3 regions of the Nonomuraea sp. NPDC001699 genome follow, and region 2 is predicted to be linked to each of the others. Evidence: riboswitches for the same ligand, from Rfam matches in the RefSeq annotation. Region 2 holds a riboswitch; each other region holds the start of a gene.
What was found. Region 2 has a riboswitch for cyclic di-AMP ahead of ACWCSU_RS32305 (C40 family peptidase). Riboswitches for the same ligand answer to the same signal wherever they lie in the genome.
Positions count from the first base shown of each region.

Region 1: it holds a riboswitch for cyclic di-AMP, as region 2 does, so the genes downstream of both, ACWCSU_RS17390 (C40 family peptidase) here and ACWCSU_RS32305 (C40 family peptidase) in region 2, are expected to answer to the same signal.
Region 3: it holds a riboswitch for cyclic di-AMP, as region 2 does, so the genes downstream of both, ACWCSU_RS12270 (C40 family peptidase) here and ACWCSU_RS32305 (C40 family peptidase) in region 2, are expected to answer to the same signal.

Region 1 is NZ_JBSFGF010000005.1:164,044-167,308, forward strand. It holds gene ACWCSU_RS17375 (RDD family protein) at 1-90, opposite strand, end outside; gene ACWCSU_RS17380 (hypothetical protein) at 199-1,155, shown strand; gene ACWCSU_RS17385 (amino-acid N-acetyltransferase) at 1,166-1,735, opposite strand; cyclic di-AMP (ydaO/yuaA leader) riboswitch at 2,023-2,174, shown strand; gene ACWCSU_RS17390 (C40 family peptidase) at 2,181-3,224, shown strand; gene ACWCSU_RS17395 (helix-turn-helix domain-containing protein) at 3,254-3,265, opposite strand, start outside.
Region 2 is NZ_JBSFGF010000012.1:231,654-234,918, forward strand. It holds gene ACWCSU_RS32295 (branched-chain amino acid aminotransferase) at 1-445, opposite strand, end outside; gene ACWCSU_RS32300 (3-isopropylmalate dehydrogenase) at 635-1,681, opposite strand; cyclic di-AMP (ydaO/yuaA leader) riboswitch at 1,781-1,934, shown strand; gene ACWCSU_RS32305 (C40 family peptidase) at 1,965-2,519, shown strand; gene ACWCSU_RS32310 (NAD(P)-dependent alcohol dehydrogenase) at 2,503-3,265, opposite strand, start outside.
Region 3 is NZ_JBSFGF010000003.1:448,410-451,674, reverse strand. It holds gene ACWCSU_RS12275 (C40 family peptidase) at 17-943, shown strand; cyclic di-AMP (ydaO/yuaA leader) riboswitch at 1,340-1,502, shown strand; gene ACWCSU_RS12270 (C40 family peptidase) at 1,633-2,115, shown strand; gene ACWCSU_RS12265 (hypothetical protein) at 2,269-3,099, shown strand; gene ACWCSU_RS12260 (M48 family metalloprotease) at 3,111-3,265, shown strand, end outside.

The DNA.
Region 1 (3,265 bases), on a different contig from region 2:
CACGATCCCGAGGATGACGCCGTCGATGATCCTCGCGACCAGACGCTGCCACCACTCCGCCAGAGGGGCCGGAGCGCCCGGGGGCTGCACGCCGACGGGCTGACCGTAGGGCTGGCCGTAGCCGGGCTGACCGTAGGGCTGCGACTGCTGCTGCTGGCCGTATGCCTGGCCGTACTGCTGCTGGTCACCGTACTGCTGTTGCCCGTAGCCCTGCTGCTGCTCGCCGTACTGCTGCTGGGCGTAGCCCTGCTGGCCCGAGGCGGGCTGCTGGCCGTAACCCTGCTGGCCGTACTGCTGCTGGGCGTAACCCTGCTGCTGGCCGGAGGACTGCGGCTGCTGGCCGTAACCCTGCTGGCCCTGCTGCCCGTACTGGGCCTCCTGGCCATAGCCCTGCTGCTGCTGACCGTAGTCGGGCAGCGACTGGGGCTGCTGGCCGTACTGCGGCTGCTGGCCATAACCCTGCTGGCCCGAGGCGGCCTGCTGGCCGTACTGGGCCTCCTGGCCATAGCCGGGCTGCGTGTACTGCTGGCCCGAGGACTGCGGCTGCTGGCCGTAACCCTGCTGCTGGCCGGAGGCGGGCTGCTGGCCGTAACCCTGCTGGCCCTGCTGCCCGTACTGGGCCTCCTGGCCATAGCCCTGCTGCTGCTGACCGTAGTCGGGCAGCGACTGGGGCTGCTGGCCGTACTGCGGCTGCTGGCCATAACCCTGCTGGCCCGAGGCGGCCTGCTGGCCGTACTGGGCCTCCTGGCCATAGCCGGGCTGGGTGTACTGCTGGCCCGAGGACTGCGGCTGCTGGCCGTAGCCCTGCTGCTGGCCATATCCCTGCTGCTGGCCGTACTGGGGCTGCTGGCCGTAGCCCTGCTGCTGGCCGTGCTGCTGTTGCTGACCGTATTGGGGTTGCTGGCCGTAGCCCTGTTGCTGCTGCTGGCCATATGGGGGCTGGCCATAGGCGTCGTCCGCCCGGTAGCCGACCACAGTCACGTCCGGGTCGGGCTCACCGGGGCGACGGCCCTGGTGCTGCCCGTACTCGGGGTTCTCGCCGGATTCGTCCTGTGGATACGGCGGCTGTCCGGTGCTCACCGTGTCACCTCGCTTCGAGTGCGCATGTGGCACGTGTCAGGACACATGCCTGTGCTGCCCAACGTATCGACATAGGTATCAACAATCACCTTTCCAAGTGGTCAAGGTCCGCGTCACCCGATGTCAGATGCAGCAGCATGCGGGTGTTGCCAAGGGTGTTCGGTTTGACGTGTTCCAGATCAAGGAACTCCGCCACACCCTCGTCGTACGAGGCCAGCAACTCGGCGTAGACCTCGGGTGAGACCGGCGTGCCCTGGATGGGGCGGAAACCGTGCCTCGCGAAGAAGTCGACCTCAAAAGTCAGACAGAATACACGTCGCAGCCCCAGATCCTTCGCCTGCCGGACGAGTGCCGAGACGATCCGATGCCCGGCCCCCATTCCCCGGCACGCCGGATCGACCGCCACCGTACGGACCTCGGCGAGATCCTCCCAGAGCACGTGAAGCGCGCCGCAGCCGACGACCTCCCCGCTCAGCTCGGCCACCCAGAACTCCTGGACGTCCTCGTACAGCGTGACCGTGGCCTTCTCCAGGAGCCGCGGACCCGCGCCCGCGTAGGTGTCCACGAGACGCCTGATCGCGCGCACGTCGGGCGTGCGGGCACGCCTGACCACGACCGCGGTCTCGGGGACTGCCACTTCGGCCACCTGCTCCATGGCTCTCCAGGGTACAGATCTCATTACGGCTCAGCCCTAAATCCCACGTCTCGGGCATCTCATCACATGCTGTGTCCAGATGAACACGCCCCGACCTGGAGCTTTCCTCCAGTCGTCACCCCCCAGAATGCTGGACAAAAGGTGCAGAAGCCCGCTTCCGTACGGCTACCCACGAGATCACCTTGTGACCCTTCAGTTGTGAAACCTCTACAGACTCGGTAGTTCCGGTTGAGCGCGAACCCGGAGTGCATTAGTGTCCAGCGACGATGTTCTCCGCGTAATGCGCGCGGAAAGACACGCCCAATTCCCGCAAGGGAAGCCGGGGAACCACCGGTGGCGAGCACCTCGCGCCACCACTCGGGGTGAATCCGATCATCTCGGTAGGGCTGCTCCGGCCCGAACCCGTCAGCTAACCCGGCCGGCGTCGATGAGAGGAGCTTGGTTGGTGAAGCGGACGCTCGATCGCGAGGGGAAGCCGGGGGGCAGGCACGCCCGTCCCCGGGAGCAGGCCAGGCGCTCACGTCGCCTCGGCGTCATCGGCGCCGCCGTCGCCGCGATGCTGTTCGCCGTACCCGTCGGTTCCGCCGCCGCCGACCCGAAGCCGTCGCTCTCCGAGCTGGCCGACCAGGTCGAGAAGATGCACGAAGAGATCGAGACGCTGACCGAGGAGTACAACGGGCAGCGCGAACGGCTGAAGTCCGCGCAGAAGGCCAACGACGCCGCCCAGAAGACCCTGGCCACCAGCGAGTCCGACCTGGCCGCCAAGCGCGCCAGGGCCACGCTGCTCGCCCAGAACGCCTACATCACCGGCGGCCTGGACAAGGCCCTGGTCTTCGCCCAGTCCGACGACCCTGAGACCTTCCTCGACCGGGCCGCGACCACGTACGCGCTCGAACAGCAGCAGGGCGAGGAGGTCAACCAGCTCGCCAAGGCCATGGAGGCCGCCGAGCGCGCCAGGTCGGGCGCCAAGACCCGCATCGCCGAGGTCCAGAAGATCGTCAGTGATCTTGAGGGCAAGCGCTCGAAGATCACCAAGCTGGTCGCCAAGGTCGAGAGCAACCTCTACCGGCGGGCCGTCGGCGAGGCCGGCCGGCCCGGCACCCGCGCCGTACGCGTCAACCTGCCGGTCATCGGCAACGGCAAGGCCGCCCAGGCCGCCAAGTGGGCCCTCACCCAGCAGCTCAAGCCGTACGTGTGGGGCGCCGAAGGGCCGCGCTCCTACGACTGCTCCGGCCTGGTGATGGCCGCCTACCAGCGCGTGGGCATCTCGCTCCCCCACTACACCGGCGACCAGTGGACGGCCGGCACGCACATCAGCCGCGACCAGCTCCGCGCCGGCGACCTGGTCTTCTTCTACAGCGACCTGCACCACGTCGGCATCTACATCGGCGGCGGCATGATGGTCCACGCACCGCAGACCGGCGACGTCGTCCGGATCTCCGCGCTCGGCAATCGGCCGTTCGCCGGCGCCGTGCGCATCGCGGACTGACCGGCGATTCACTTCGGAGTTCCGCGCCGTCAGATGAGCTG
Region 2 (3,265 bases):
TGAACGGACGCAGGTAGAGGCTGTGGCCCTCGGTGGTCGGCACCCACTCCTTGTCGGCCGAGACCAGGAGCTCCAGCGACTCCACGAACGCCTCCTCCGGCAGCTCCGGCATGGCCATGCGCTCGGCCGAGCGGTTGAAGCGGGCGGCGTTCGCGTACGGACGGAAGGCCACGATCGAGCCGGAGATCTGCCGGTACGCCTTCAGTCCCTCGAAGAGCTCCTGCGCGTAGTGGAAGACCGAGGTCGCGGGGTCGAGCAGGAGCGGCCCGTACGGCAGGAGCGCGGCGTCGTGCCACCCCTGGCCCTCGGTGTAGTCGATCGTGATCATGTGGTCGGTGAAGACCTGCCCGAACCCGGGGTTCGCCAGTACCTGCTCCCGCTCGGCCGCGGTGCGAGCGTGGTCGGAATGCTGCACGTCGAAGCTGAGCTTCTGAGCGATGGTCATGACGACGGTCCTTACTCTCTGCGAATCTACGATCCTGAAAGCTACTGCCCACGAGCAGTATTCGTACTTCCTATTGTCTTGCCATTTGGGATGGCAAGAGGCAGTTGGGATGGGTTCAACCCTCTGAACGCCAAAAAGCGCCTGGCAGTCCTCGTCGGGACCGCCAGGCGCGTACGGGGCTAGACGGTCCTAGCCGGATACTCGCGCGGAGATGTCGTCGCCGATCTCGCTGGTCGAACGGCCGGCGCGGCCGGTGACGCGCTCGGCGATGTCGGCGGCCACGGCCTGCTCGACCTTGGCGGCCTCGGCGTGCAGGCCGAGGTGGTCGAGGAGCATGCCCACGGACAGGATGGTGGCGGTCGGGTCGGCCTTGCCCTGACCGGCGATGTCGGGCGCGCTGCCGTGCACCGGCTCGAACATGCTCGGCGAGGTGCGCTCGGGGTTGATGTTGCCGCTGGCCGCCAGGCCGATGCCGCCGGCGATCGCGGCGCCGAGGTCGGTGATGATGTCGCCGAACAGGTTGTCGGTGACGATCACGTCGAAGCGCTCGGGCTGGGTGACGAAGAACATCGAGGCCGCGTCGATGTGGCTGTAGTCGGTGGTGACGTCGGGGAACTCCTCGGCCACGCGGTTGACCGTGCGCTGCCACAGGTCGCCGGCGAAGGTGAGCACGTTCGTCTTGTGGACGAGCGTGAGCTTCTTGCGGGGCCGCGACTGCGCCTTCTGGAAGGCGTAACGCACGACGCGCTCGACGCCGTGGGCGGTGTTCAGCGACTCCTGGGTGGCGATCTCGTGCGGCGTGCCGCGCCGCATGACGCCGCCGGTGCCGGCGTAGAGGCCCTCGGTGCCCTCGCGGACGACGACCATGTCGATGTGCTCGGCGGTGGCGCCGGCCAGCGCGGTCTCGACGCCGGGGAACAGCTTGACCGGGCGCAGGTTGACGTAGTGGTCGAACTCGAACCTGAGCTTGAGCAGCAGGTCGCGCTCCAGGATGCCCGGCGGCACGCTGGGGTCGCCCACGGCGCCGAGCAGGATCGCGTCGTAGCCGCGCAGCTCTTCGAGCACCGCGTCGGGCAGCGTCTCGCCCGTGCGGTGGTAGCGGGCTGCGCCCAGGTCGTAGTGGGTGGGCTCGATCTTCGTGCCCACGGCCTCCAGGGCCTTGAGCCCTTCGGCTACGACCTCGGCACCGATGCCATCCCCGGGGATGACGGCCAGGCGGATGTTACGCGACTCCATGGGCGGTACCTTACCGGCTCGTCTCGGCTGACGAACACATCATCTCAATCTCCGGACAATCCGTTTTGGGGGGATTGCGACCTTTTGACCGTTTCGTTAGAGTCCGACGAGCCTAATCCACGCAGCCGCTGCGTGGAGCCGGGGACCCATCTTTCCCCCCGGGGCGAATCGGCACCGCTCTCAAGCACCGCCGTAGGGCTACTTCCAGGCCCGAGCCCGTCAGCTAACCCGGCCGGCCACGTGGAAGGACAGTCCCCTGTCTAGCATCGCCATTCTCCTGGCGGTGGCGGCGGGCGGAGCGGGTCTCGCGCCCGCCGCTCCCGTCGCTCCCGCCGACCCCACCCCCGCCATCACCCTCACCGGCCCCCAGGTGAAACAGGTCCAGGAACGGCACGTGCCGAAACCGGCCTGGAAGGTCGCCCTCGAATACGCCATGGACAAGCGCGGCACCCCGTACGTGTGGGGCGGCGCCAGCGAGCGGGGCTACGACTGCTCGGGCCTCATGCTCCGGGCCTACGAGGACGCCGGCATCGAGCTCCCCAGAGTCGCCGCGGATCAGTACGGCGCCTTCTCCAAGAAAATCGCCTGGAAGGACCTCAAACCAGGCGACCTGGTGTTCTTCAGCGGCCTCGGCCACGTCGGCATGATCTCCAAGCCCGGCTACATGGTCCACTCCCCCCACACCGGCGACGTGGTGAAGGAGGAACGCCTGTCGCAGTGGCGCAGGCAGGCCTTCGTCGGCGCGGTACGCCCCGACCCCAAGGGCGTCAAGCGCTGGGCCGACTACGCCCAGCTCCGCAAGGCACCGGCCCCCGCCATGCTCACCGCGACCCTGTGACGACGACCTTCCCCGGCGAGTGTCCCTCCTCCTGGTAGCGGACGGCCGCCGGGATCTCGCCGAACGGGAAGGTCCTGTCGATGACCGGGGTGACCTCCCCCTGCTCGATCAGCCCGGTCAGCGTCAGCAGGTTCGCCCTGTTGCTCCCGCAGCGGACCACGTCCGCCCTGACGATCCGCTGCGGGACGAAGGACGCCGACGCCAGCGCGGCGAACATGTGGCCGGCCGGCTGCACCCAGCGGCCGGCCGGCCCGCCGACCAGCACGTACGTGCCCTTCCTGGTCAGCACGCGACGGCAGTCCGACAGCCGGCGGCCGCCCGCCACGTCGATGAGGAGGTCGAAGCGCCGGCCCGAGGCCGCGAAGTCCTCCTTGGTGTGGTCGACGACGTCGTCCGCGCCGAGCGAGCGGACCAGGTCCGCGTTGCGCCCGCCGCACACGCCGGTGACGTGGGCCCCCATCGACCTGGCGAGCTGCACGGCGAACGTGCCCACACCGCCGGACGCGCCGTTGACCAGCACCTTCTGGCCCGGCTGCACGCGTCCCTCGTCGCGCAGCGCGATCAGCGCGGTGTTGGCCGCCATCGGCACCGCCGCCGCCTGCTCGAACGACAGCCCCCGCGGCTTGGGGGCCACCTCGTCCTGCCGCAGGCAGACGTACTCGCCGAAGCCGCCCCGCAGGGACATCGCGTACACCTCGTCGCCGGGGCGGAACAGCGTGACGTCCTTGCCCGCCGCCTCGACCTCC
Region 3 (3,265 bases), on a different contig from region 2:
TCTCGCGATCGGGCTGATGACGGTCCCGATGGGTGCGGCGCTCGCTGATCCCAAGCCCACTCTCAAGCAGGCCAAGGCTAAGCTGGAGAAGCTGAACGACAAGGCCGACAAGGTCGTCGACCGGTACAACACGGCGACCGAGCAGTACAAGAAGGCCAAGAACGCCTACACCAAGCTGAACGACCGTTACAAGCAGAAGCTGCAGACGGTCGCCGACCTGCGGGCCGACATCATCAGGGCGGCGGTGGACTCGTACAAGATGGGCGGGGACGTCGCGTCCCTGCCGGGCTTGATGGGCGCGGACGACCCCGAGAACCTGCTGGCCGGGATGGCCATGGCCGGGCAGCTCTCGCGCGAGCGGCTGGAGAAGCTGGCCGCCTTCGACCGCGAGAACAAGGGGCTCAAGGTCGAGCGCGACAACGCCGAGACCGCCCTGGCGGACGCCGACAAGGAGCGGGACGCGGTCCAGAAGGAGCGCGCCGAGGTCCTGAAGCTGGTCGGCGAGCAGAAGAAGCTCCTGGACAAGCTGGGGGCCTACAACCCGGGCAACCCCAACAGCACCGGCATCAAGTACACCGGTCCCGCCTCGGGCAACGCGGCCGCCGTTCTGCGCTTCGCCTTCGCCCAGGTCGGCAAGCCGTACATCTTCGGGGGCACGGGCCCGCGCGGCTACGACTGCTCAGGGCTGACCCAGGCCGCCTGGCGCGCGGCCGGCGTCTCGTTGCCGCGTACGACGTGGCAGCAGTGGGCCTGGGGCTCCGGACGCAAGGTGGACATCAAGGACCTCCAGCCCGGGGACCTCATCTTCAGCGAGGGGCTGGGGCACGTCAGCATCTACGCGGGCGGGGGCAAGATCGTCCACGCGCCGCAGACGGGTGACGTCGTGAAGGTCGTCCGGCTCTCGGACTATCGCCGCCCGCTGGTCGGAGCCATCCGCCCCTGACCTCCGGTCCACCGGGACTCCTCCCGACACTCGCCCTCGGCCGCCCGTCTCGAAGGCCGCAGGGACCACCGGCGTGCCCGCTCTTCCGGCCTGTGGGACGAAGGGGACAAAAGGTGTCAAAGGGCCCTGACAAGCGCCTGCGTCGGGAAGTGTGAGAAGGGTCACATTTAGGTAACGGAGCCTGTGGCTCCAGCAGGGGTTTCCTCCCTTACTCGTGCCTTTATTCGATCTTTACAACCTGACTCCCCCTTTGCACTTTCTTGACCCCTCGGCGTAGTTTCTGGCGTCGCGGTCGGCAAGCCATGCGAGCCGCGAATCGACATCGGAACCCCCCGATGTGGACCACATAAAAATCCGTCGGTCGCCGCCGATATCCCCATTCAGGCACATCAATCGAGTGGCGACCTGCCGAGTCCGTGCAGCCAGGAGGCACGGAGCCGGGGACCCAAAGATCCCGTCATCCCCCGGGATCAGGGGTGAATCGGCGCGTTCAGCGCCGTAGGGCGACTTCCAGGCCCGAATCCGTCAGCTAACCCGGTAGGCGTTCGTGGAAGACACAAGGAGAAATCCTGTCTACCTCCCTGCATAACCCCCGTCTGTCCCGTCTCGCCCTGAAGGGCGTCGCACTCACGATGACCGTGACGGCCGGAGGTGCGGTTCTCCATGCCGTGCCGGCCGGGGCGCAGACGGTGAGCGAATCGGCCGTCAGGCTCACCGCGGTGTCCAGCACCGCCGAGGCGGCCACCACCAGGTCGGCCAAGTCGGCGAAGAGCGCCAGGTCGGCCAAGGCGGCGAAGGCCGCCAGGCAGAAGGTGAGGGCCTACAAGGCCGTCGCCGTCGCCAAGCACCAGATCGGCGACCCGTACCGGTACGGGGCCACGGGTCCTGGTGCGTTCGACTGCTCCGGACTCGTCCAGTACGCCTGGAAGAAGGCCGGGGTGCGACTCCCGCGCGTGACGAGCAGCCAGTTCGCCCGCATTCGGCACAAGGTCTCCTGGCGGAAGCTCAAGCCGGGCGACCTGATGTTCTTCAACGGGCTGGGCCACGTCGGCATGTACGTCGGCCACGGCAAGATGATCCATTCGCCGAGGACCGGCGAACGGGTGCGCATCGACAAACTGGGCGGATGGCGGAAGTCGTCGTTCGTCGGCGCGGTGCGTCCCGGCGCGTGACAACAGGCCCCGCCCGGACCCTCCCCGGTCCGGGCCGGGGCCTGTCGCATGTCCGGCTTCCTGCTGCGAACCGCAGGTCCGGCCTTGCGGAGAGGGCGTGGGCCCGGTCTCGTGAAGGGGGCGTGCGGGCCGCGGGCCGACTAGCATCGGGCCGTGTCCTCGCAGGTGCGTCCGTCCCTCCGCGGTCCGCGTCTGCTCCTGTCCGTCCTGCTGCTGGCGGCGGTTCTCGTGGTCGCCGACGCGCCGCCCGGCGCCGTCCTGCCCGCCGGGGCGCGCGATCTGTGGGCCGGCGGCGGTCAGGTGGTCCGCGGCGGACGGTCCGTGGTCGTGGGGCATCGCGCCGAGCCCGGCGTGCTCGCCGATCTCGCCCGTCGCGCCGACCTCGCCGGTCGCCGGGTGTCCGCGCTGCTCGGCCGGCCGGTACGCGCGCTGGTCGTCGTACCGGACTCCGACGCCGAGGCGGCCGGGCTGGCGGGCACGGGCCCGCTGGACGGGCTGGCCGCGGTGGCCGACGGCCCGAGGGTGATCATCGTCCCCGGCTCCTTCGCTCGGCTCACCCCCACCGGACGCGACGTCGTCCTCACCCACGAGCTCACGCACGTCGCCGCGGGCACCGACCGGCTGCCCGTCTGGCTCTACGAGGGGTTCGCCGACTACGTGGCCTACCGCGACGCCGGACTCCCCGTCAGGACGGCCGCCGCCGAACTCGCCGCCGAAGTACGGGCCGGCCGACTGCCGAGCGAGTTGCCCGGAGCCGCGGCTTTCGCCCCCACGGCAGCCGACCCCGGACGGCTCGCGCGGGCGTACCAGGAGGCCTGGATGGCGTGTCGCTTCCTCGCAGACCGGTTCGGTGACGGGACCCTGGTACGGCTCTACCGTGATGCCCGCGTGGCCGGCGTCGATCAGGCGCTCGCCTCCGTGGGGCTGACCGCCGAGACACTGGCGGCACGGTGGCGCGAGTACGTACGAGAGCAGCTCGCGTGAAGGGGAGGCAGATGAGCGAGCGGAACGACCCGCCCCGGGAGGGGGACGAGCCTGCGGGAGCGGTCGCCAGAGGGGCCGACGAGCCCGGTACGGCGGTCGCGGCGGGCCACGGCGGCGGTGTGGCCATCAGGGACGACGAGGACGGGCGCCCCGGCGACGGCGGCCC